Linked DNA regions of Kordia sp. SMS9. The protein of the gene in region 1 interacts with the protein of each later gene in a pairwise test. Links are inferred from orthologs where the notes say so. Each region holds a gene or a part of one and is shown on either strand. Other genes may lie near its edges.

Evidence for each region.
Region 2: the proteins of KORDIASMS9_RS03090 (region 1) and ligA interact in binary tests that used the Escherichia coli proteins (3 or more experiments, as listed by UniProt). The link is inferred for Kordia sp. SMS9 from one-to-one orthologs.

What each region holds. Positions count from the first base shown.
Region 1 is NZ_CP031153.1:675,794-687,187, reverse strand. What follows is about bases 5,036-8,601. They hold KORDIASMS9_RS03090 (leucine--tRNA ligase), read left to right. Parts: upstream 5,036-5,353; coding sequence 5,354-8,401; downstream 8,402-8,601. Other genes in these bases: KORDIASMS9_RS03085 (hypothetical protein), read left to right, coding at 8,483-8,601; KORDIASMS9_RS03095 (ABC transporter permease), read right to left, coding at 5,036-5,050. In the rest of the region: KORDIASMS9_RS03115 (hypothetical protein), read left to right, coding at 214-660; KORDIASMS9_RS03110 (ATP-binding protein), read left to right, coding at 863-2,512; KORDIASMS9_RS03105 (LytTR family DNA-binding domain-containing protein), read left to right, coding at 2,499-3,248; KORDIASMS9_RS03100 (AidA/PixA family protein), read left to right, coding at 3,532-4,053; more of KORDIASMS9_RS03095, read right to left, coding at 4,172-5,035; more of KORDIASMS9_RS03085, read left to right, coding at 8,602-9,067; KORDIASMS9_RS03080 (zinc metallopeptidase), read left to right, coding at 9,248-9,955; KORDIASMS9_RS03075 (Lrp/AsnC ligand binding domain-containing protein), read right to left, coding at 10,079-10,549; KORDIASMS9_RS03070 (saccharopine dehydrogenase family protein), read right to left, coding at 10,814-11,394.
Region 2 is NZ_CP031153.1:3,683,155-3,693,869, forward strand. The notes cover bases 3,181-6,067. They hold ligA (NAD-dependent DNA ligase LigA), read left to right. Parts: upstream 3,181-3,568; coding sequence 3,569-5,566; downstream 5,567-6,067. Other genes in these bases: KORDIASMS9_RS15570 (sugar MFS transporter), read left to right, coding at 3,181-3,495; KORDIASMS9_RS15580 (hypothetical protein), read left to right, coding at 5,567-6,067. In the rest of the region: KORDIASMS9_RS15560 (GH92 family glycosyl hydrolase), read left to right, coding at 1-888; KORDIASMS9_RS15565 (N(4)-(beta-N-acetylglucosaminyl)-L-asparaginase), read left to right, coding at 1,056-2,066; more of KORDIASMS9_RS15570, read left to right, coding at 2,182-3,180; more of KORDIASMS9_RS15580, read left to right, coding at 6,068-6,268; KORDIASMS9_RS15585 (hypothetical protein), read left to right, coding at 6,265-6,954; KORDIASMS9_RS15590 (hypothetical protein), read left to right, coding at 7,039-7,725; KORDIASMS9_RS15595 (hypothetical protein), read left to right, coding at 7,768-8,439; KORDIASMS9_RS15600 (bifunctional UDP-sugar hydrolase/5'-nucleotidase), read right to left, coding at 8,686-9,603; KORDIASMS9_RS15605 (5'-nucleotidase C-terminal domain-containing protein), read right to left, coding at 9,615-10,364; KORDIASMS9_RS15610 (hypothetical protein), read left to right, coding at 10,670-10,715. UniProt on the Escherichia coli protein: DNA ligase that catalyzes the formation of phosphodiester linkages between 5'-phosphoryl and 3'-hydroxyl groups in double-stranded DNA using NAD as a coenzyme and as the energy source for the reaction.

The DNA.
Region 1 (11,394 bases):
ATGTTTACGAATTCCATTTTTTCTTTATGGCTGCTTTTTTTTAAAAATGATATGCCTTTTTTTTCCTGCTTTATGGAAATGTTTCCTTGCTTTATGGTGTTTTTTTACCATCACATCTTTTTTTAGTGTCTCTTTGTTAAAGAATTACTAGTTTATAAATAGATAGTAATTCTTTAATGAAAAAATTTGTATTAACCTTTAAACCATATAATTATGAATGTAATGATAGAAAATAACTTCGATACGATAACAGAGAAGATAATTCCAATTGAATTGGTAGCATTAGGAAGCTTTTCCGAACATCTAATACCAGCGCCAATAACCCCTGTAACAATACAGGTTTCTAAAGATGCAACGGAAGTGGATATTCCTGTTGGCTTGTATTTGGAAGCAGGATTTCCAGCTTCGTCTATCTCCTATTGTATGGAGGCAATAATAGCTGATGGAACAGCTAGTGGCAAGCTAAAAGAAACACGAGTTGTAAGTATTTCGTATGATTTTGATGTAAAAAAAGAGTCACTATACAAGCCGCATGTATATAATGTAAAACTTTTTAATCTTGATGTGGCTATGGAAGAAATGGAAGTAACATTTTTTTTAACAAACCTAGATCCGGAAACCTCTAGAGGAACAACAACAACAATAAAAAGAGAAATGTAATACTAGGAATTATCCAAGTTTCTAATAGTGAGAAGTAGTGTTTATATAAGCACTACTTTTTTTATGTTTAAAATTTTAGCTACATTGATGGAAAGATTTCCTAATGAAAGTTACGTGCTTACTTATTATATTTTTCTTTTTTGTTACGAGTTTTTCATTATTGTTTTCTCAAGAAAAAGAATTGAGTCTTTTTGAAAAAACAGTGGAAAGCGCTACAGAAAAATTCAAAGATATTCCTGACTTTCACAAGGCGAAAAAATTCTTTATAACGCACCAATGGGATTCAACATTAGTATACACTGCCAAACAATTGATTGTTGATAAAAACACGGAGGAACTTAAAAATTATTGTCACTTTTTTAGAGGAATCAGCTTTCGGAATAAAGATATATTGAGTGAAGCTAAAGAAGAATTATTCAAAGTTTCAAAAGACTTTACTTTTTATAATAATGTGAAAATTATGTTGGGTGGAATTGCATTTGGACAGGAGAAATTTCGAAAAGCAATTCAATATTATAAAGTAATTGATTCTATAGAAACGAATGATTTAAAAGGATTGAAAAAAACTAATATTGAAGAAAATATAGGTTCGTGTTATTTACATCTGAAACAATATAACATCGCCAACACCTATTTTCAGCGAAGTATTTCAGTACATGAAAAAAATAAAGATACCTTAGAACTTATTGGAACGTACGGAAATATTGCAGGATTTTATTACGATCAATATTTAGATGATGAAGCCATTCCGTATTATGAAAAAGCCTACGCACTGGCGCAAAAAATAGACGACGATACTAAAAAGCTTGAAACTGCGAACAATATGGCGGTGGTAGAAACGAATCGAAAAAACTTTCAAAAAGCATTAGCATATACAAATGAAGTGGTTAAATATAAAGACATTTTAAACGATCGCGATCGAAATTGGGCAATTGCAAAGCTTGAAAAAGAACTAGCAGTCAACAAAAAACAAGAAGAAGTAAACGCATTGGCGATTGAAAATAAACTGAAACAAGCTGAGCGCAACGGATTTATCTATTTGGCGGTAATTCTTTTTCTAATTTTAGCGGCAGTTGTATATTTCTTTAAGGAAAAAGTAAAAACGAATAAAATCATTGTGGCACAAAAAGAAGATTTAGATGAATTGAACGCCATGAAAGACAAACTTTTTTCTGTGGTAAGTCACGATTTGCGCTCATCCGTACACGCTTTAAAAACAAGCAATACAGAATTATCGGAAAACCTAGAAGCTCAAAATTTAGATGCGTTGGACGATTTGTTGCATACAAACAGTGCTATTGTGAACGGTGCGTACAATTTGCTCGACAATTTACTGCATTGGGCATTGTTGCAAACAGAACAATCGTACTTTGAAATGGAAAACATGCATTTGTTTTTTATTGTAGAACAAACCGCGTACAACTACAAACCGTTGTTGTTGGATAAAAAGATTCAATTTGAAAATAAAGTTTCGAAAGATACGATGATTGTTGCCGACCAGGAATCGTTAAAAATCATACTCAGAAACTTACTAGACAATGCCATTAAATTTTCAAATCCGAACGATACAATTACGATATACACTCAAAACAACTCAGAAACCTATTGCGATTTAATCATTGAAGATACAGGTTTAGGAATGAGTGAAACAACTCGCTTACAACTACTTAAAGATTCGGTAACACTTGCCAAAAAGGAAAACAAACACATTATTGGCACCGGATTGGGCATGCAATTGTGCAAATCAATGATTCAAAAAAACAAAGGGAAATTTACGATTGAAAGCGAATTAGGAAAAGGTACAAAAATGATTGTATCTTTACGTAAAAACCTACCTGATGGATCAGATTAATATACTTATAGTCGAAGATACACCAGCACAAAGTACAAGACTTACAAAAGTACTTCAAGAAAACGGGTATCATGTAGTTGGAATAGCAACAACATTTAAAGAAGCATTGACTTTATTTTATGGTGATGTAAAAATTGATATTGCTATTATTGATATATTTTTAGAGGGCGTTCCAGATGGTATTGCCTTTGCAGAAACCATCAACACCGTACCAAATGCCGCAAAACCTTTTGTATTTCTAACCAGCTCTACCGATCGTCAAATATTTCAGCGAGCAAAGCTTACACAGCCATTCAGCTATTTAATGAAACCTTTCAATGAATTGGAAATTTTATATGCGATTGAAATGGCTGTTGAAAAATTTTATGCGCAACAAAATGTATTCCTCAGTAAAAAAGAAAATACAGTGATTACAGACGATCATCTATTTATCAAAAAAGGAAAATCACTCAAAAAAGTAGGACTTTCAGATATTGTATATATTGAAGTAGAAGAAAAATACTGTAACATCATAACCGAAAAAGAAAAGTTTGTCATCATGATTTCGTTGACGAAAATTTCGAAACTTTTAAGTCCAAGTATCTTCACAAAAACACATAGAAACTTCATCGTCAATTCAAAAAAAATTGAAGAAATTATACCAGCAGACAATCTTATCATGTTATCAAGCAATCATCACGTGCCTTTAAGTGAAAAATACAAAACCATCATTAAAAATTTGCACACGTTAAAATAATACCTTCTTCAAAATACAACAACGCTACAGCAAATAAATCTAAAAACGACTGTTGCCTTCTATTTTAAAAAAATCATCATACCACTTTTTCCTTGCTTCATGGAAAAGAAATCTTGCTCAGTGGTTCTTTTTTCATTTCACGCTCTTTTCCTTTCTAGTTTTACCTCAGAAATAAACGCTAGCCTATTTCATTTAGTTTCGATTGTGAAGTTGTATCACATAAAAAACAAGGCGGAATCTGAAAAGCCAATGAGTAGGAAATGAACCAAAAAAAATTAAAATCATGTCAAGTACAATAGATATTTTAACGGTCGTAGATGCGGTTTCTGTATTAGAAGCAGTTGCAAACAAAACCTTATCAGGTGATGGAACCTCAAGTAACCCATATAATTTAGGCGCCAACGGAACATCAGATGCATATATTTATATGATTACGGCAAAAGAATTTGTAGTGAACAATCAGGCAAAATCAGAACTTACAGTCGCGGCAAAAGTAGGTGACACCGTAAGATGGATGGCTACATGTCCTGGCGGAGGAACTTCTAGCAACATCATCTTAACAAACTGGCAAGCAGGTTCTGGAGACAATCTCATCAATCCATTATCGTTAGACTTAAGCATCAAATTATATGTAGGAAGCGCAACTGTGCCACCAACGGCTGTAGATTACGAAGATTACTGTTACGCAGGAATGGTTACAGGAGAAGGAAGTGTACAATACGTAATTACATTTCAAATTATAGATGAAGACGGAAACAGTCAAGGGTACTTTCTTTGGGATCCTTTCATCAATATCACCAACTAAGTGTATCAACTATACTACGAAGAAACAAAGCTGCTTTTATATAGTGGCTTTGTTTTTATGTGAAATTCAAGCTATTTCGACTTTTTCGGACTCCGAATTGTCAAAATCATAGCGAAAATTAATAATACAATTGATCGGTGCGCAAATTCAAGAAACGTTGTGTAGCAAAGAAACTACTCACCAACGTAATCAATACGCCAATTACTAAAATTCCAGCAAACACAGAACCGATCAACACTTTATCCTTAATCAATTTCAACTGCGGAAGCGATTCGTTTGCATAATACAACACGACAGCCATGCCAATTAACGCTAAAACTGCAGCAATAATGCCCATTTTTACACTCTTCCAAATAAAAGGCTTGCGAATAAAACCTTTCGTTGCGCCCACCATTTGCATGGTTTTAATCGTAAAACGCTTTGCATATACCGAAAGCCGAATAGAACTATTAATCAACAGCGCAGCAACAAACGCAAAAAAGATACACGCAATCAAAATTCCGAGTCCAATACGCTTAATATTCGCATTCAATTTAGAAACTAATGATTTATTGTATTCCACGCTATTCACAAAATTTTTCGCTTTCAGTTCTTTCACAATCGTTTCCAACTCTTCCACAGACACAAACTGAGAATTCAAATACACATCCAACGAATTATACAAAGGATTCTCTCCCAAATACGCTACAAAATCTTCTCCAATATCTTCCGTCAATTGTACAGCAGCTTCTTCTTTCGAAACAAAATTGGCGGATTTGGTATACGCTGCCAATGCCAACGTTTTCTGTAATTGCTTAATCTCTACGTCTTTTGCATTGTCCTTAAAAAAAATCGTCATCGGAACTTTCTCCTTATAAAAGTCCGCTACTTTTTTGGTATTCAAAACCAGCAATCCCAAAATTCCAAGCAAAAAAAGCACAAGTGTCGTACTCAATACCACAGAAAAATAAGAAGAAATCAATCGTTTTTTTTGATACTTTTCAAAAGAAGAACTCATAAACAGTGCATTATTTGGGTAAAGTAAAAAATTAAAAATGTAAAATGCTAAATTAAAAATTTAAAAGTTAACAAAATACTAGCATAACTAAAAACGTTGAAATAAATCAAATCGTACACAAACCTATAAATGAACTTAAAAGGACAGGTGTTTTGATGTTGATTTTGTCAATTTGACAATTTGTTGATCTGAATTCATACAAGCCAACAGCCAAAACCACAAACAAATTGACAAATCAACAGATGAACAAACAATAAAAAACAAAAAAACCACTAAATTTGCGCTTCTTTAAAAGCGATCAAGATGAAGTACAATTTCAACGAAATTGAAGCCAAGTGGCAAAAATATTGGGCAGAAAACGGAACTTTTCATGCCGAAAACAACTCTGACAAACCCAAATATTACGTGCTCGACATGTTTCCATATCCGTCAGGCGCGGGCTTACACGTCGGTCATCCACTAGGTTATATCGCTTCTGACATCTACGCGCGTTACAAGCGTCATCAAGGATTCAACGTCTTACATCCGCAAGGATATGATAGCTTCGGATTGCCTGCCGAACAATACGCCATTCAAACAGGACAACATCCTGCAATTACGACAAAAACGAACATCAAGCGCTATCGTGAGCAATTGGACAAAATTGGGTTCTCGTTCGATTGGAGCAGAGAAGTTCGCACATCCGATCCTGCGTATTACAAATGGACGCAGTGGATTTTTATCGAATTGTTCAACTCTTGGTACAATGTAGAAACGGACAAGGCAGAACATATTGATACGCTAATCGCAAAATTTGAAGCAGACGGAAACGCCAATGTAAAAGCAATATGTGATGATGATATTGCAGTGTTCGCTTCCGCAGAATGGACAAAGTACGATGCTAAAACGAAAGAACAAATACTGCTAAAATACAGACTTACCTATTTGGCGGAAACGGAAGTAAACTGGTGTCCAGCTTTGGGAACTGTCTTAGCAAATGACGAAATCGTGAACGGAGTTTCCGAACGTGGCGGTCATCCTGTCGTACGTAAAAAAATGACGCAATGGAGCATGCGAATCTCTGCGTATGCACAACGTTTACTAGACGGTTTGAACACCATCGACTGGCCACAACCGCTAAAAGACTCACAAACCAATTGGATTGGTCGCTCGCAAGGTGCGATGGTGACGTTCAAAGTAGACGGACATGATGCAAACATTGACGTCTTCACAACACGACCAGATACAATATATGGTGTAAGTTTTATGACGCTCGCACCAGAACACGAATTCGTAGCAAAAATAACGACTGCCGATCAAAAAGAAGCGGTTGAAAATTACATAGAAAAAACGTCCAAACGTAGCGAACGCGAACGCATGGCAGATGTCAAAACCATTTCTGGCGTATTTACAGGCGCGCACGCGTTGCATCCGTTTACGGGAGAAAAAATACAAATCTGGATTGGCGATTACGTATTGGCAAGCTACGGAACAGGCGCCGTCATGGCAGTTCCGTGTGGCGATCAACGTGATTACGACTTTGCAAAACACTTCGGATTGGACATTCCGAACATCTTTGAAAATGTAGACATTTCCGAAGAAGCGTATGGCGCAAAAGAAGGTGTAAAAATTGCAAACTCTGATTTCCTAAACGGTTTATCATACAAAAAAGCCATGAAAACCGTGATTTATGAAATGGAAAAACGCGGTATCGGGAAAGGAAAAATAAACTATCGTTTGCGTGATGCGGTTTTCTCGCGTCAGCGCTATTGGGGCGAACCATTTCCAGTATACTATGTCAACGGAATGCCGCAAATGATTGATGTACAACACTTACCAATCACATTGCCAGAAGTAGAAAAATACTTGCCCACCGAAACAGGCGAACCACCATTAGGAAACGCTGAGGTTTGGGCTTGGGATACAAAAAATAATAAAATTGTAAGTAACGATCTTGTCACTTCGAGCGCAGTCGAGAAGGCTGGGAACAACGGAATCTACCCACTAGAACTCAACACCATGCCAGGTTGGGCAGGAAGTTCTTGGTATTTCTTCCGTTACATGGAAAAAGCGTTGCGTGATGAAAACTTTGCAAGCAAAGAAGCTTTAGACTATTGGGAAAATGTAGATTTATACATTGGCGGAAGCGAACATGCAACCGGACATTTATTATACGCACGTTTTTGGACTAAATTCTTAAAAGACAGAGGTTTTGTCAATGTTGATGAACCGTTCAAAAAGCTCATCAATCAAGGAATGATTTTGGGAGAAAGTCCTAAAGGGTTGTTATTACCAAAATATTTAGATGAAAAATATGACCCTAATTCAGCAAAATTGAGAGAAGATAAATTAGGAAATGTAATTGGGCGTGCTGATATAGTTCTTCAAGATGATGGTAAAATATTGTATAGAGATTGGTTGTTGTTTCCTATAGAAGTTGCAAATCATTATGACTTTAATGAATCTATGATAGATACTATACCTTTAGAATTTGTAAAACAGAAAGGGAAAAAGTTTTTTATATCTATTGAAGATATAGGTAGTTTGAGAAAGAAATATGCAAAGTTTAATAATTTACAATTAGGGACTATTGAAGGTTTAAGTTTTATTCTAGAAAATGAAAATATTAATCAAGAAGTTGAAGAGAGTATAGAACAACTCAAGTGTAAGCTTAATATTGAAATAGAAAAAATGTCCAAATCGAAATACAATGTGGTCAATCCAGATGAAATTTGCGAAGCCTACGGCGCCGATAGTTTGCGTTTGTTTGAAATGTTTCTCGGTCCGCTAGAACAAGCAAAACCATGGAATACCGCAGGAATTTCGGGAGTTTTCGGATTCTTAAAGAAACTATGGAAATTGTATGTTGGCGAAGAAGGTGTTTCAAGAGTTACAGACGCCGTGCCAACGAAAGACAATTTAAAAACATTGCACAAAACCATCAAAAAGGTAGAAGAAGACATTGAAAACTTCTCGTTCAATACGTCGGTAAGTACGTTTATGATTTGTGTCAATGAACTCACAGCGCAAAAATGTAACAGCAGGGAAATTCTAGCACCATTAACGATTCTAGTGTCGCCATACGCACCGCATATTGCGGAAGAATTATGGTCACGTTTAGGACATGAAGGTTCTATTTCAAAAGTGCCATTTCCTGTGTTTGAAGAAAAACATTTGGTGGAAAGTTCCAAAGAATATCCAGTATCTTTCAATGGAAAAATGCGCTTTAAAAAGGAATTATCATTAGATTTATCGAAAGAAGAAATCGAGAAAATAATCTTGGAAGACGAACGCACACAAGCACAACTAAACGGAAGAACTCCGAAAAAAGTAATTGTAGTTCCCGGGAAAATTATTAATATCGTAGGATAGATTTGCTAAAACTTTGGTATGAAAATAGTAGTTAACTAAAAAAAATGTACTTTCATACCATAAAATAAAAAATTACAATACATGAAAAAACTTGTCTTTTTAATCGTATTCATCTGCATGGCAACAACGGTCGTTGCACAGAAAAAACAAGTAAAAGAACGTGCTGGTAAAAACTCGGAAGACAAAGAGTTTCCCACACAATACGCGTTCCCAAAAGAATATACAGGCACCTACGCAGGAAATTTGAACATTGCAGACGCTTCTGGCGTATTGCAAAATGTTCCGATGGAATTAACGCTCAAACCAACGGAAGATCCAAAAAAATATTCGTACACCTTATCATACATTGTTGCAAAGAAAAAAGATGAACGCAAGTATACACTCATTGTTGTAGATCCCGAAAAAGGATTGTACGATTTGGATGAAAATAATGGTGTTATTTTAAGAGCAAATTATATGAGACAAACGTTGTTCAGTACCTTTGAAGTCAATAATCGAATTTTAAATAGCAGTGTTGAATTTAGAAATGACGGACGCGTTTTCTTTACCATCATCGTAACAGAAAAAGCTGATCCAAGAAAAACAGGTGGCGAAAAATTATCGGTTACAAGTTACAATGCTGTGGTATTACAAAAAGCGGCGTTGCGCAAAGTAGAGCGCGACTAACAACAATAACTGACAAAACTTCATACAAACTAAAACCTCGCTCATTTGGCGAGGTTTTTGTATTTTTTATCGTAAAGATGAACAAATAGCCATTATAATTTCTAGTTCTAAAGTAGAATAAGTACCTTTTGAAGTAGTAAAAAATACTGTTGTTTTGTTCAACAAATAAAATTTAAAAATATGTTTTCAAGTGGTTATATGCTCCTCGCGGGTGCAATTATGTTGGTAAGTATGTTTGTGAGTAATAAACTGAAAAGCAAATTTTCGCATTACTCAAAACTGCATTTACGCAACGGAATGAGCGGCGCTGAAATTGCAGAAAAAATGTTGGCAGATCACGGCATTAGAGATGTAGAAGTAATACATGTAAAAGGAATGTTGACAGATCATTACAATCCGCAAAAAAAGACCGTAAATTTAAGTGAAGGCGTCTACAGTCAACGAAATGCCGCAGCGGCAGCGGTGGCGGCACACGAAGTTGGACATGCCGTGCAACATGCAAAAGCATACAAATGGTTAAAAATGCGCTCACAATTAGTCCCTTTGGTAAGTATTGCTTCCAAATTTTCGCAATGGGTTATTTATGGAGGAATTGCCTTAATGGCGAGTCAGCAAGCAGCGGGCGGCACAAGTACAGGAAGAACATTGCTCATCATCGGATTGATCATGTTTGCCACAGGAACGTTATTTAGTTTCATCACACTTCCGGTAGAATATGATGCTAGTAACCGTGCGTTGCGTTGGTTGCGAGATAAAAATATGGTGACGCAAGAAGAATTTGCTGGTTCGCAAGATGCGCTCAAATGGGCAGCAAGAACCTATGTCGTTGCCGCGTTGGGTTCGTTAGCAACCTTTCTGTATTTTGCACGGTATTTGAATAGAAAATAAAATATAAAAACTATAATTTATAAAAGACCGAATGTATGTTGCACTCGGTTTTTTTAGGCGTCAAGCGGAAATTGATTCAATTTCATGTCACGTTAATTAAAAATACTCAAATGTAGTAGAAAACTACACCTTAATTTGTCGATCAATTTGCTGATTTAAGGAAATAAACGTTTCGGTTCGTGAAACACCTTTAATCGTTTGTATTTTATGATTTAAAATGTGCATCAAGTGTTCGTTATCTTTACATAAAATCTTAATCAATAATGACCAATCGCCTGTGGTGTAGTGACTTTCCATGACTTCTGGAATTTGATCCAACGCTTTTACGGCATCTGGATTTCGCATGGCTTTGTCCAAAAATACACCAATAAATGCCATCGTTTTATAGCCCAATACTTTCGGATTGATGACGAATTTGGAGCCAACAATCAACTTTGCATCTTCCAGTTTTCGAAGTCGTTGATGTACAGCAGCACCAGAAATTCCAATGCTACGCGCAATACTTAAAATGGGTGTTCGTGCGTCTTTCATCAACGCACGCAGAATTTTTTTGTCAATTCCGTCAATTTCTATTTGTTCATTAATCACTTTCATACGGTGTAATTTGTCAGGTGAAAGTCAAAAGTACATTTTTTTGATAAAATTGATATTTTTAGAGTGAAGAAAATGAAAAATTGTAAATCAGAAAACGTGAATCTAAAGCGTCTCTTCGAGTGATTTTTCGAAATATAATGGAGAAAAATAGTATCGAGAAGTACTTTGAAGCAGATTTACTTCCAAGAAGATCGCGATACTAAATCTTTTCAAAATTTCATGCGATTTGACATGTGGTTTTGTAACATCAACAATCAAAAATCCCTACACATACTCATCATTATAGCCAAAATACGGAACTTTCTCTTCTCTAAAAGCAATTCCGTACGTAGATAATTCTTCCAAAATAGGCGTATATACTTCTTTTGTAATAGGTAATTGTACACCTGGTGTGGTAATTTCTTTGTTTAAAATTTTCAAAGCAGCAATTGCAACGGGCAATCCAACAGTTTTTGCCATCGCTGTGTATGTTTGATCTTCTCCTAAAATCACCATTTTGGAATCAATTTGATGCTTTTCACCATCTTTTTCATACCCAAACTTGTGATACATCACAATCATATCTTTATCTTCTGGTTTAAGCGTCCAGCTATCCATCAATATTTTTTGTAGAATTTGTGCAGGCGTCGCATTTTCCAAGCCTACTTTTTTGTGCGGATTGAAAATATCTAACTCCAATAACTTTTCCCAGAGCGTATCATCTTGATCAATCTTTAAATTGTGACGCATTTTCAACTCTACAGAATCGGTGGGACTGTACGGCAAGAAAGAATTCACAAAATCACGATAGCTCATTTCTGCGGAGTTTTCCATGACATAACTATCGTCCGTCATGCCTAACATGA
Region 2 (10,715 bases), 3.0 Mb from region 1 along the record:
ATCAAAGCAGCCACATTGAATGGAGAAGTGTATTCAAAATCATTTATTGAGCATGAAGCGATTCTAAATGGAGGAAATTTAGTTTTTGAAATGACCAACGAGCCAACCAATTGGGGAACGCAAGACGAACACATTCCGATCACGGAAATTACACAACACAAAATAGTGCCGTCACCATTTATAGCCAAAGGTGCTATTGCGTTTAAAGGAAATACGGAAGTAACTTTACAAACAGTTGATAAAGATGCTACTATTTTTTACAAATTGATGAATCCAGTGCAAGCTGCGATGCCAGATTTTAAGGAATACACGAAACCGTTTGCAATCTCTGAAATGAGTTTCTTGGAAGTATATGCGCAACGTGACGATGAAAAGAGTCCCACAATTGCGACAACATTCTTTAAAATTGATCCGAATTTAAAAATAAAACTCGAAACAGAATACGCAAATCAATACAATGCGGGTGGACAAAACGCGCTGATTGACGGCATTTTAGGAACAGAAGATTTCCGAACTGGAACGTGGCAAGGCTATTTTGATAAAGATGTGATTGCTACGGTCGATTTAGGAAAAGTAAAACCAATCAATACGATTCAAGTAAATTTCTTGGAAGATCAGAAAAGCTGGATATTTCTTCCAACCGAAGTTGAATGTTACGTGAGCGACAATCCAAACCGTTTTTACAAATCATTACCAAAACAAACCTTTGACGTTACCAAACCCAAAGAAGGTGCACATATTAAAAATGTAAGGTTTGATATGAGAGGCTACAGCGCACGTTATGTAAAAATTGTAGCAAAAAAATTAGGTGTTTTACCAGCATGGCATTTGGGGCACAAACACGATGGACGCAGTTGGTTGTTTGTGGACGAAATAGAAATAAAATAACGTGTAGAGTGCCGAGATATAAATGAAATACATTCATCAAGGCTTCTCGACTGCGCTCGAAGTGACAAAATTAAATAGTATCAAAAGAAGTCAAAATACGATTGCCAGTTTTTCATTTTATTCATTTAATTTGAAACATGTGAAAGGCAGCGTTTAAAACTAACAACATGAAACGAAGAAAGTTTATTCAAAATGCTGCATTAACAGGCTTAGGACTTACGGTAGGTGCTGCATTGACCGCTTGCGCAGATGATGAAAAATCCAAAGAAAAGGCTGCGGCTACCAAGTTTACATCTGACGTAAAACCTAGCATACCGATGGTGATTGCTACATGGAATGTGCCGAATGCCACGAAAAAAGCATGGGAAGTTATAGAAGCTGGAAATTCAGCATTGGACGCTGTAGAAAAAGGCGTAATGGTAGAAGAAGCTGACGTAAACAATCAATCGGTTGGAAAAGGCGGTTTGCCAGATAGAGATGGAAATGTAACGCTTGACGCGTGTATTATGAACAAAGATGGCGATTATGGTGCGGTTGTCTGTATCGAAAATATCAAACATCCAATTTCGGTCGCTAGAAAAGTGATGGAAGACACGCCACATGTGCTATTGGCAGGAAATGGCGCGAAGAAATTTGCGATAGAAAGTGGTTTTACACCAGAAAACCTTTTAACAGAAGCTTCCAAAAAAGCGTGGGAAAAATGGAAAGTTGAGGCTAAATACAAACCAATTATCAACGTAGAAAATCATGATACCATTGGAATGTTAGCGATTGATAAAAAAGGAAATATTTCTGGCGCGTGTACCACAAGCGGATTGTCTTATAAAATGCAAGGTAGAGTAGGAGATTCGGCAATTATTGGTTCCGGATTGTTCATTGACAATGAAGTAGGCGGCGCCACCGCCACAGGAATGGGCGAGGAGGTTTTAAAAACTGTCGGAAGCTTTTTAATTGTAGAGTTGATGCGACAAGGGAAATCGCCACAAGAAGCCTGTGAAGAAGCCGTAAAACGCGTCATTAAGAAAAGTCCAAATTATAAGGATTTTCAAGTGGGCTACATCGCTGTCAATAAAAAAGGAGAAACGGGCGCGTATTGCATTCACGAGTGGTTCAACTATACGACGTATCAAAATGGAGAAAATGTGAATCATAAATCGGATTTTTATAATAAGCAGTAGTTAGATTTTAGTATTGAGTATTGAGTATTGAGTATTTAGTATTGAGAACTTTTAAAATACAAACAACACTTTGACAGGCTCAGTGTAAACAAAAAACGAACAAATAACCACCAACATGAACACCAACAAATCATACAAAAGTGCTTTTATATTTTTAACATCCTTATTTTTTCTTTGGGGATTTATTACGGTGTTAGTCGATCCACTAATTCCAAGATTGAAAGAAGTATTCGAATTGACCTATTTTCAGTCAGGATTGATACAATTTGCATTTTTTGGCGCGTATTTATTACTCTCCATTCCCGCAGGATTTATTTTGTCTAAAATTGGTTATAAAAAAGGAATCATTCTCGGTTTGATGATCATGGGAACTGGCTGTTTATTGTTTTATCCAGCAGCTTCATCACGATTGTTTGTCCTTTTTCTGTTAGCTGTATTTGTACTGGCAAGCGGAATGACCATTTTGCAAGTAGCCGCGAATCCGTATGTTACTGCGCTTGGTTCAGAAGAAACAGCTTCAAGCCGATTGAACTTGTCGCAAGCTTTTAATTCGCTCGGAACTGCGATTGCACCTGCAATTGGCGCGATGTTTATTTTAAGTGATAAAATTAAAACGAGTGATGAAATTTCGCTATTGTCAGAAGCAGACAAAGAAGTCTATTTTGCTGCGGAAGCCTCAAATGTGCAATTGCCATTTGTGGCAATAGGTGTGTTTACGTTGATTTTAGCTGGAATTTTTATCTATGTAAAACTGCCAAAGTTATTGCAAAAAGCGCCAAAAGGTGGATATCTCAGTTTATTGAAAAAGCCTTCGTTAGTGATGGGCGCAATCGGAATTTTTGTATACGTTGGCGCAGAAGTTGCCATCGGAAGTTATTTGACGAATTATTTTAGAGATATGAATCTGGCAGAAGCCATCATGAACAGTCCGACAATGAAAAGCATTTCAGAATGGATTGTTGGTTCGGATTTGGCGGAATTAGATTCAAAAGCGATTGTTGGTGCATTTGTCACATTTTACTGGTCTGGCGCGATGATCGGACGTTTTATTGGCGCGTATTTAACCAAAATATTAGATCCAGCAAAAGTATTGATTAGCTTTGCCATCGGTGCATTATTAATGATTCTCATTTCCATGAACACGGTAGGTTTTGTATCTATGTGGAGCATTCTCGCAGTTGGATTGTTTAACTCCATCATGTTTCCAACAATCTTCAGTTTGGCGTTGAGCGGATTGGACGAATTGAAACCACAAGCTTCAGGTATTTTGTGTACCATGATTGTTGGTGGCGCCATCATTCCACCATTGTTTGGATTGTGTACAGATACCTACGGGTTTAAAACCGCATTTATTCTAGTATTGGTTTGTTATGGATATATTCTATTTTATGGGTTTATGAAACGTAAAAAGCCCGTTGTTGCATCATAATCTAACGGAAAGTATGGTTGCCATAGTATAGTTTGCTATATTTGTTATAAGACTTCTATAACAAGTATATTGCATGAGTACTATTCAAGAAAAGTTAACCGCTTTGCGCGATGAATTACGCGAACATAATTACAATTATTACATCCTAGATAACGCTACGATTTCTGACTATGAGTTTGATATGAAACTCAAAGAATTGCAGGAATTGGAAGCAAAACATCCCGAGTTTTATGATCCAAATTCGCCAACGTTGCGTGTTGGTGGCGCGATTACCAAGAATTTTAATACGGTTGCACATGAATATCGTATGTATTCGTTGGACAATTCGTATTCGAAAGAAGATTTGTTGGATTGGGAAAAGCGCATTCATAAGATTCTCGGTGTGGAAACGGTGGAATATACCTGCGAGCTCAAGTATGATGGCGCTTCTATGAACCTCACGTACGAAGATGGAAAGTTGATCAAAGCGGTCACACGTGGCGATGGTTTTCAAGGAGATGAGGTGACCAATAATATCAAAACGATTAAAACGGTTCCGTTACGCTTAAAAGGTGATTTTCCTGCAAAGTTTGACATTCGCGGCGAGATTATTCTTCCGCTTGACGGATTTAATAAAATGAACGAAGAACGTGTTGCCAATGGTGAAGAACCGTACATGAACCCACGAAATACCGCTTCTGGAAGTTTAAAATTGCAAGACAGTAGCGAAGTCGCGAAACGTCCGTTAGAATGCTTGTTATACAGCTTAAAAGGCGAAAAACTACCAATAGCTACACAGTTTGAAAGTTTAAAGAAAGCCCGCCAATGGGGATTTAAAGTACCAACCGTGGCAAAAGTTGCTAAAAATGTGGATGAAATCCTGGATTTTGTAAATCATTGGGAAGTGCATCGGCACGAGTTGGCATACGAAATTGATGGCGTCGTGATTAAAGTCAACAATCTGCAATATCAAGATGAATTGGGCTATACGTCCAAAGCACCACGTTGGGCAATGGCGTATAAGTTTAAAGCTGAGCAAGCGGTGACGGTTTTGAATGAAATTACGTATCAAGTTGGACGTACAGGTGCTATTACGCCTGTTGCGAATTTAGAACCTGTATTGTTAGCAGGAACTACCGTAAAACGTGCTTCATTGCATAATGCCGATCAAATTGCAAAATTGGATATTCGCGAACGCGATACTGTTTTTGTAGAAAAAGGCGGCGAAATTATTCCGAAAATCGTAGGTGTTCATTTTGATGCGCGTCCGGTAGATTCTACCAAAACCGTATACGCGACACACTGTCCCGAATGCGATACACCTTTAGAACGAAAAGAAGGTGAAGCACAACATTATTGTCCAAACACAATGGGCTGTACGCCTCAAATTGTGGGACGAATTCAGCATTTTATTTCGCGCAAAGCGATGGATATTGACGGTTTAGGAGGCGAAACGGTGGCATTGTTAGTCAAAGAAGGATTGATTACCAATTATGCCGATTTATACGAATTGACCAAAGAACAGATCATTCCGCTAGAGCGCATGGCAGAAAAAAGTGCAGAGAATTTAGTGAATGGTATTGAAGCGTCGAAACAAATTCCTTTTGAGCGTGTGTTGTATGCGTTGGGAATTAGATATGTAGGAGAAACTGTGGCTAAAAAATTGGCAAAACACTACAAATCTATTGATGCGCTGATGAACGCTTCGTCGGAGGATTTAGTGTCAGTCGACGAAATAGGCGTGAAGATCGCCGAAAGTGTGGCGCAATTCTTTCAAGAAGAAGCTAATTTGCAAATTATTACACGTTTACAAGAAGTTGGCGTGCAATTAGAATTTTCAGCAGCACAGTTGGAAGGATTGACAGAAACCTTGTTAGGGAAGTCATTTGTTGTTTCGGGTGTGTTTGAAAAAGTATCGCGAAATGAATTGAAAAAACTCATAGAAAATAATGGAGGAAAAGTATCATCGTCCATTTCTTCTAAAACTTCGTATGTAGTTGCAGGCGACAAAATGGGACCGAGCAAACGTGCAAAAGCAGAAAAGTTAAACATTACTATTTTGACAGAAGATGAGTTTTTGAATATGATTTAAATGAATTTTACAAAACCCACACATATTGCTTTTTTGATTGCTTCGGTGATTACAATGGTGGTGGCTATGTTTTTTGAAAAATTTTATTTGATATATGCGCAGCCGTTTACAGTGTTTACAATTTTAGTCATCTATTTTGTAGAAAAAAAAGATCCTACAAGCGTGCTGTATATTTTATCGCAGCTTATTGGTTTGGTAGGTGGAATTTTGCTCATTTTAGGCATGCGTGATCATTTGAAAGCAGTTTCTATATTATTTTCGTTGTTTTATATTATCTACTTGCGATTGATGTATGTACGTAATGAAATGACAAAGCCCGAAGTGCGCACATATATGTATGTAATATTGTTTTCAATTCCTATACTATACATTTATTATATTTTGATAAAAACTGTCTCTTCAGAGTTAAAAGATGTGGTTATCTACTTTAGTTGTTTGATGTTTTTTATGTTGAGTTACATTATTACAGCAGTATATTACTATTTAAAAGATAAAAAACCGACCAATTTATGGATGCTGATAGCCGCTGTGAATCTTGGTTTTATGAACATTTTAATCGGTTTGAATGAATTGTACATGTATGAAACTATTTTCACTGTAATTGTAACATTTTGCAGTGTGTGTATTCAAGTTTTTGTATTGAAATTTATGTTGCATGACAAAAATGATGATGCCAATGTATTGAATCTGTCGGACGAATGAAATATACACAACCAATTTATATAGCATTTTTCACAATAGCATTCATTTCGTTATTGGTAGCGCTATTTTTTGAGAAACAAGATTTGTTGTATGTATATCCATTTACCTTTATTGCCATTGCGATTGCGTATGTAATGGAAAGAAAAAAACGGATAAGTATTACTTTTTTATCAGCACTTTTTTTTGGATTGTGCGGAGGTATTTTTTTGATTTTAGATTTTAAAGAAGCTATTCCTATGATTTCTATTTGTATTTCCATTTTTTACCTTTTGTATTTGCGACTCATGTATTTGAAGAATGAAAGAAAGAAAGCACATGGAAAAACATATGTAAGTCTGCTGTTCATTTTTATTCCGGTACTCTATATCTATGATCGTGTTTTTTGTTTGGTATATGAAGAAATACATAATGGATTTGTCTATTTTACAGTAATGGCAGTGTGTATGTTGGTTTATATTATGGCTGCGATTTATTATTATTTGCGTACTAAGAATCAATCGAATTTATGGATGCTGATTACCGCCGTAAATTTGGGAATTATGAATATTATTGTCATCATCAATGAATTGTATGTATACGAACGCATATTTACGGTGATGGCTATTTTTTGTAGTAATTTGATGTTATTCTTTTCCATAAAATTTATGTTGGAAGAAGATACCAATGTGCTTACAGAAGTAGTTTAGTAGTATAAAAATAGCATTAATTAGTAAGCATATAGAAGTATTAAAATTAATTAAACATGAGCATAACAGTAAAATCATTCGTAAATGTCTAAGCAAAAAATCCTTACATATTTGTACTTTACTCTTTTAGTGTTAGATGTATTCGGAATTGTGTATCCTGAAATCATTTATAGGAAGTATGTAACATTTTTGCCTTTTCCTATATTAATGCTCTTGTATTTTGTTTCTTTAAAAAAGATGAACTGGCTATATACAATAGCCTTATTCAGTACTTTTTTAGGAATTCTCTTTTTTAAACTTTCTATGCATTTTAAAATTGCTTTGATATTTTACGGAATTGGAGTTTGTATCTATGTGGTTTTAGCACTCAAAACCGCAATAGTGATTCCTACACAGACTATTTTTAAGGCAACAATTCCTTTTCTAATAGTATATCTAGTGCCACTATTTTTGTACTATGAAGCAGTAAATTTTGAAATCTTCAACTATATATTGTTTTATGTATTCTTCGTCGGATTATTTGTTTTCATTTCTGTGTTAATTTACATTCATCAACAAAACAGAACGAACTTGTGGTTATTTAGCTCAGGCATTATCTTCTTAATTTCTACTATTATTCATGGATATCATCTTTTTATAGAGCAACTTGACGTGTTACGTGTTGGAATCGTTATCACATTTCTCATCATGCATTATACAATGTATCGCTATGTAATTTTACAGCAAATAAATGCAATGTCTCAAAATCAACCTAAAGTACACTCAAAATAAGTGTAGGATTTCTATTCAGAAATAAGTTACTTTGCGAAGCTCATGAAAAAGATAGCCAAGCTTTTAGTCATATTACTCATTTGCATTGCTAGTGTAGATCTTCTGTGGTTTTTCTTCCCAGATTACATCTCACGAAAGTATGCCATTGTACTGACGATTCCAGCAATTACCATTTGTTATTTTTTATATGTTGAGGTGAAAAACATCATGTATTTATTGGCGCTAACAGCGTTTATGGTAGCAGACTATTATTTCTTTATAGAAAAAAATCTTGGTATTGGAATTATAAGTAGTGGTGTTGCATTATCCATCTATGGTGTGCTTGTTTTAAAACAGTCGCATTATATTTCTACGAGAAAATTGCTCATTAGTACCGTTCCTTTTTTGACATTATACATGTTGCCATTTGTCTTTTTTGTAGATAGAATTAAGGATGAAATTTTTGGCGAGGTCATATTTTACACCTTTGCAATTGCATATTTTGCCTTCATGTCTACCATGGCATTCATTAGCAAAAGAACAAAAGTCACCAAAACATTACTGTTGGCAGGCTTATCAACGGCATTCATGGGTGTTTTATTTGGAGCGTTTTTATTTGTGGAAAGAAAACCAATGTATTCCATGTTTGCCAATCTGCTTTTTGTGTATTCACACTACAAAATGTGGCAATATATCATTATTAAAGATGCTTCTGAAACTGTTGAGGAAGTGTGAAGGTAGTTGGGAGTATTGAGTATTGAGAAGTTTCAAAGCGCAGTTTAAAAGTTTATAGGTTTAGTAGTTTAAGTTTCAAACAAAAAGACGAATTAACGAATAACGAAAATCAAATTATAAATGTTGAATGCTAAATTTTAAATGTAAAAAGTAATTCAACAGAAAACAGACAACACACAACAGGTGCAAAGCGACCAGAACCCAAAAGCGAAGCGACCTAACACCTAAAACCCAATTCCCAAAAAACTACACCACAATCGACTTCCCATTGGCAATTACATTTTTCTCGTCGTCAAAATAAAAATCTACGCGTCCCACATAAATGCCATAAGCACCAACTTGATTGACTAATACAGATTCTCCTTTGCTGTTTTTTTCTATCGTAGGTTTTGGTAAAAATGTATGTGTATGTCCTCCAATAATCAAGTCGATATCTTTGGTAGCCCGCGCCAATTTCAAATCAGACGGACGTTCTGGGTTTCGTTTGTAATGATAGCCAATGTGTGATAAACAAATGACCAAATCACATTTTTCTTCTTCTTTTAAGATGCGACTCATATCTTGCGCCTTCTCAATAGGATCATTGTACACAGTTTCTTTATACATGCGCTTGTCTACCAAACCTTCTAACTTTACACCAAGCCCAAAAATTCCAATCTTAATGCCATCTTTCTTAAAAATTTTATAGGGTTTTACATGCGTATCTAAAACAGTGTTTTTAAAGTCATAATTGGCAGAAACAAAATCAAAGTTCGCATTCGGTAATTGCGCGTACAATCCGTCAATACCATTGTCATAATCGTGATTTCCAATCGTTGCCAAATCGTACTTCATCATGCTCATCAGCTTAAATTCCAATTCGCCGCCATAATAATTAAAATACGGCGTTCCTTGAAAAATATCACCTGCATCTAGCAATAATGTATTTGGGTTTTCCTTTCGGATATTAGCAATCAAACTCGCTCTACGTGCGGCACCACCTTGATTTGGATTTCGTGGATGATTCGCGCCAAACGGATCAATATGACTGTGTACGTCGTTCGTATGTAAAATGGTAATATGTTTCTTTGCGGAACTCGCTGTAAAACTTTGTAAAGACAAACCTCCTAATGTCACAAAAGCACTAGAAGCCAACGAATTTTGTATAAAATCTCTTCTCTTCATTCTAATTAAGGTTATTGTTGTACAAATCTGCCATCCAAGCGCGCAGGAATGGTGTCAACACTTTTAAAATAATCAATCATGGCGTTTCTAATTTTATAATCTAACACCTCTAACGATTCGGGGTTTTTCAAGAAATTCATCCGATCACCACCATTTTGCAAATAATCAGAAGTTACCACCGTGTATGTTTTGCCATCTTCAATCGGTTTTCCGTCAATCAATGCTTCTGTAACCTTGGCGTCTTTATCGAGTTTGATGGTCAAGCCAGAAATGGGATGCGCGCGTTTTGCTTCTGCTAAATACGCTACCATATTGTGCACATTCTCCGAAGTCAATTCTGCCACAACAATTGAATTTTCAAAAGGCATTACATTAAAAGCGGTTCGTGTTTTTATCGGTCCTTGAGGAATTGGCGCGCGAATTCCACCGTGATTCAACAAGCAAACATCAATGCTTCTTCCAGTTCGTTTCTTGTACACAGGCTCACTTTGTGATTTTACCAAATCTGCCATGACATTTCCAATGGTTGTTTCTAACGCACCGTCATTCTTATGCATATCTTTGGGTGCATAACTCAGTACTTTGTTCATATCTTCTTCGATACGCTCACGAAAAGGCTTTATAAAATCTTCAATTTCCTGATTCGCAGTTAACGAATCGTTGATATTGATACGTTTTCCTTCAATTTTGGAAACACGTTGTTTTTCTTGGGAACAAGAAACTGCTATCAAAATGGCAAGCAGCACAATAATTTTTCTCATAAACAGTAAAATATGCGGCAAATTATAAAAAATACAAGATACTGTCATTGCCAAACACACTAAATAATTGTAAAAACACACACTTTTTTTGTGATTACTTGCCAAAAATCAACGCTCATTGTTAAAAAACGACGCTTACAAACTTATTTTTTTCTTCTCAAAAACTCCTTGTAACTTCGTGAATATCTAACGTTCACGAGGAAGAACTAGATTCATAAATTTTTAAAACGAAAGAGATGCATATTCATACATGCGTCTCTTTTTTATGGAAAAAGAGTATTTTTGTCCAATATCAATTTCATTTCATGTTTTTAAAAGGATTACAGCAGAAGTCTGCGAAGAAAGCACTTA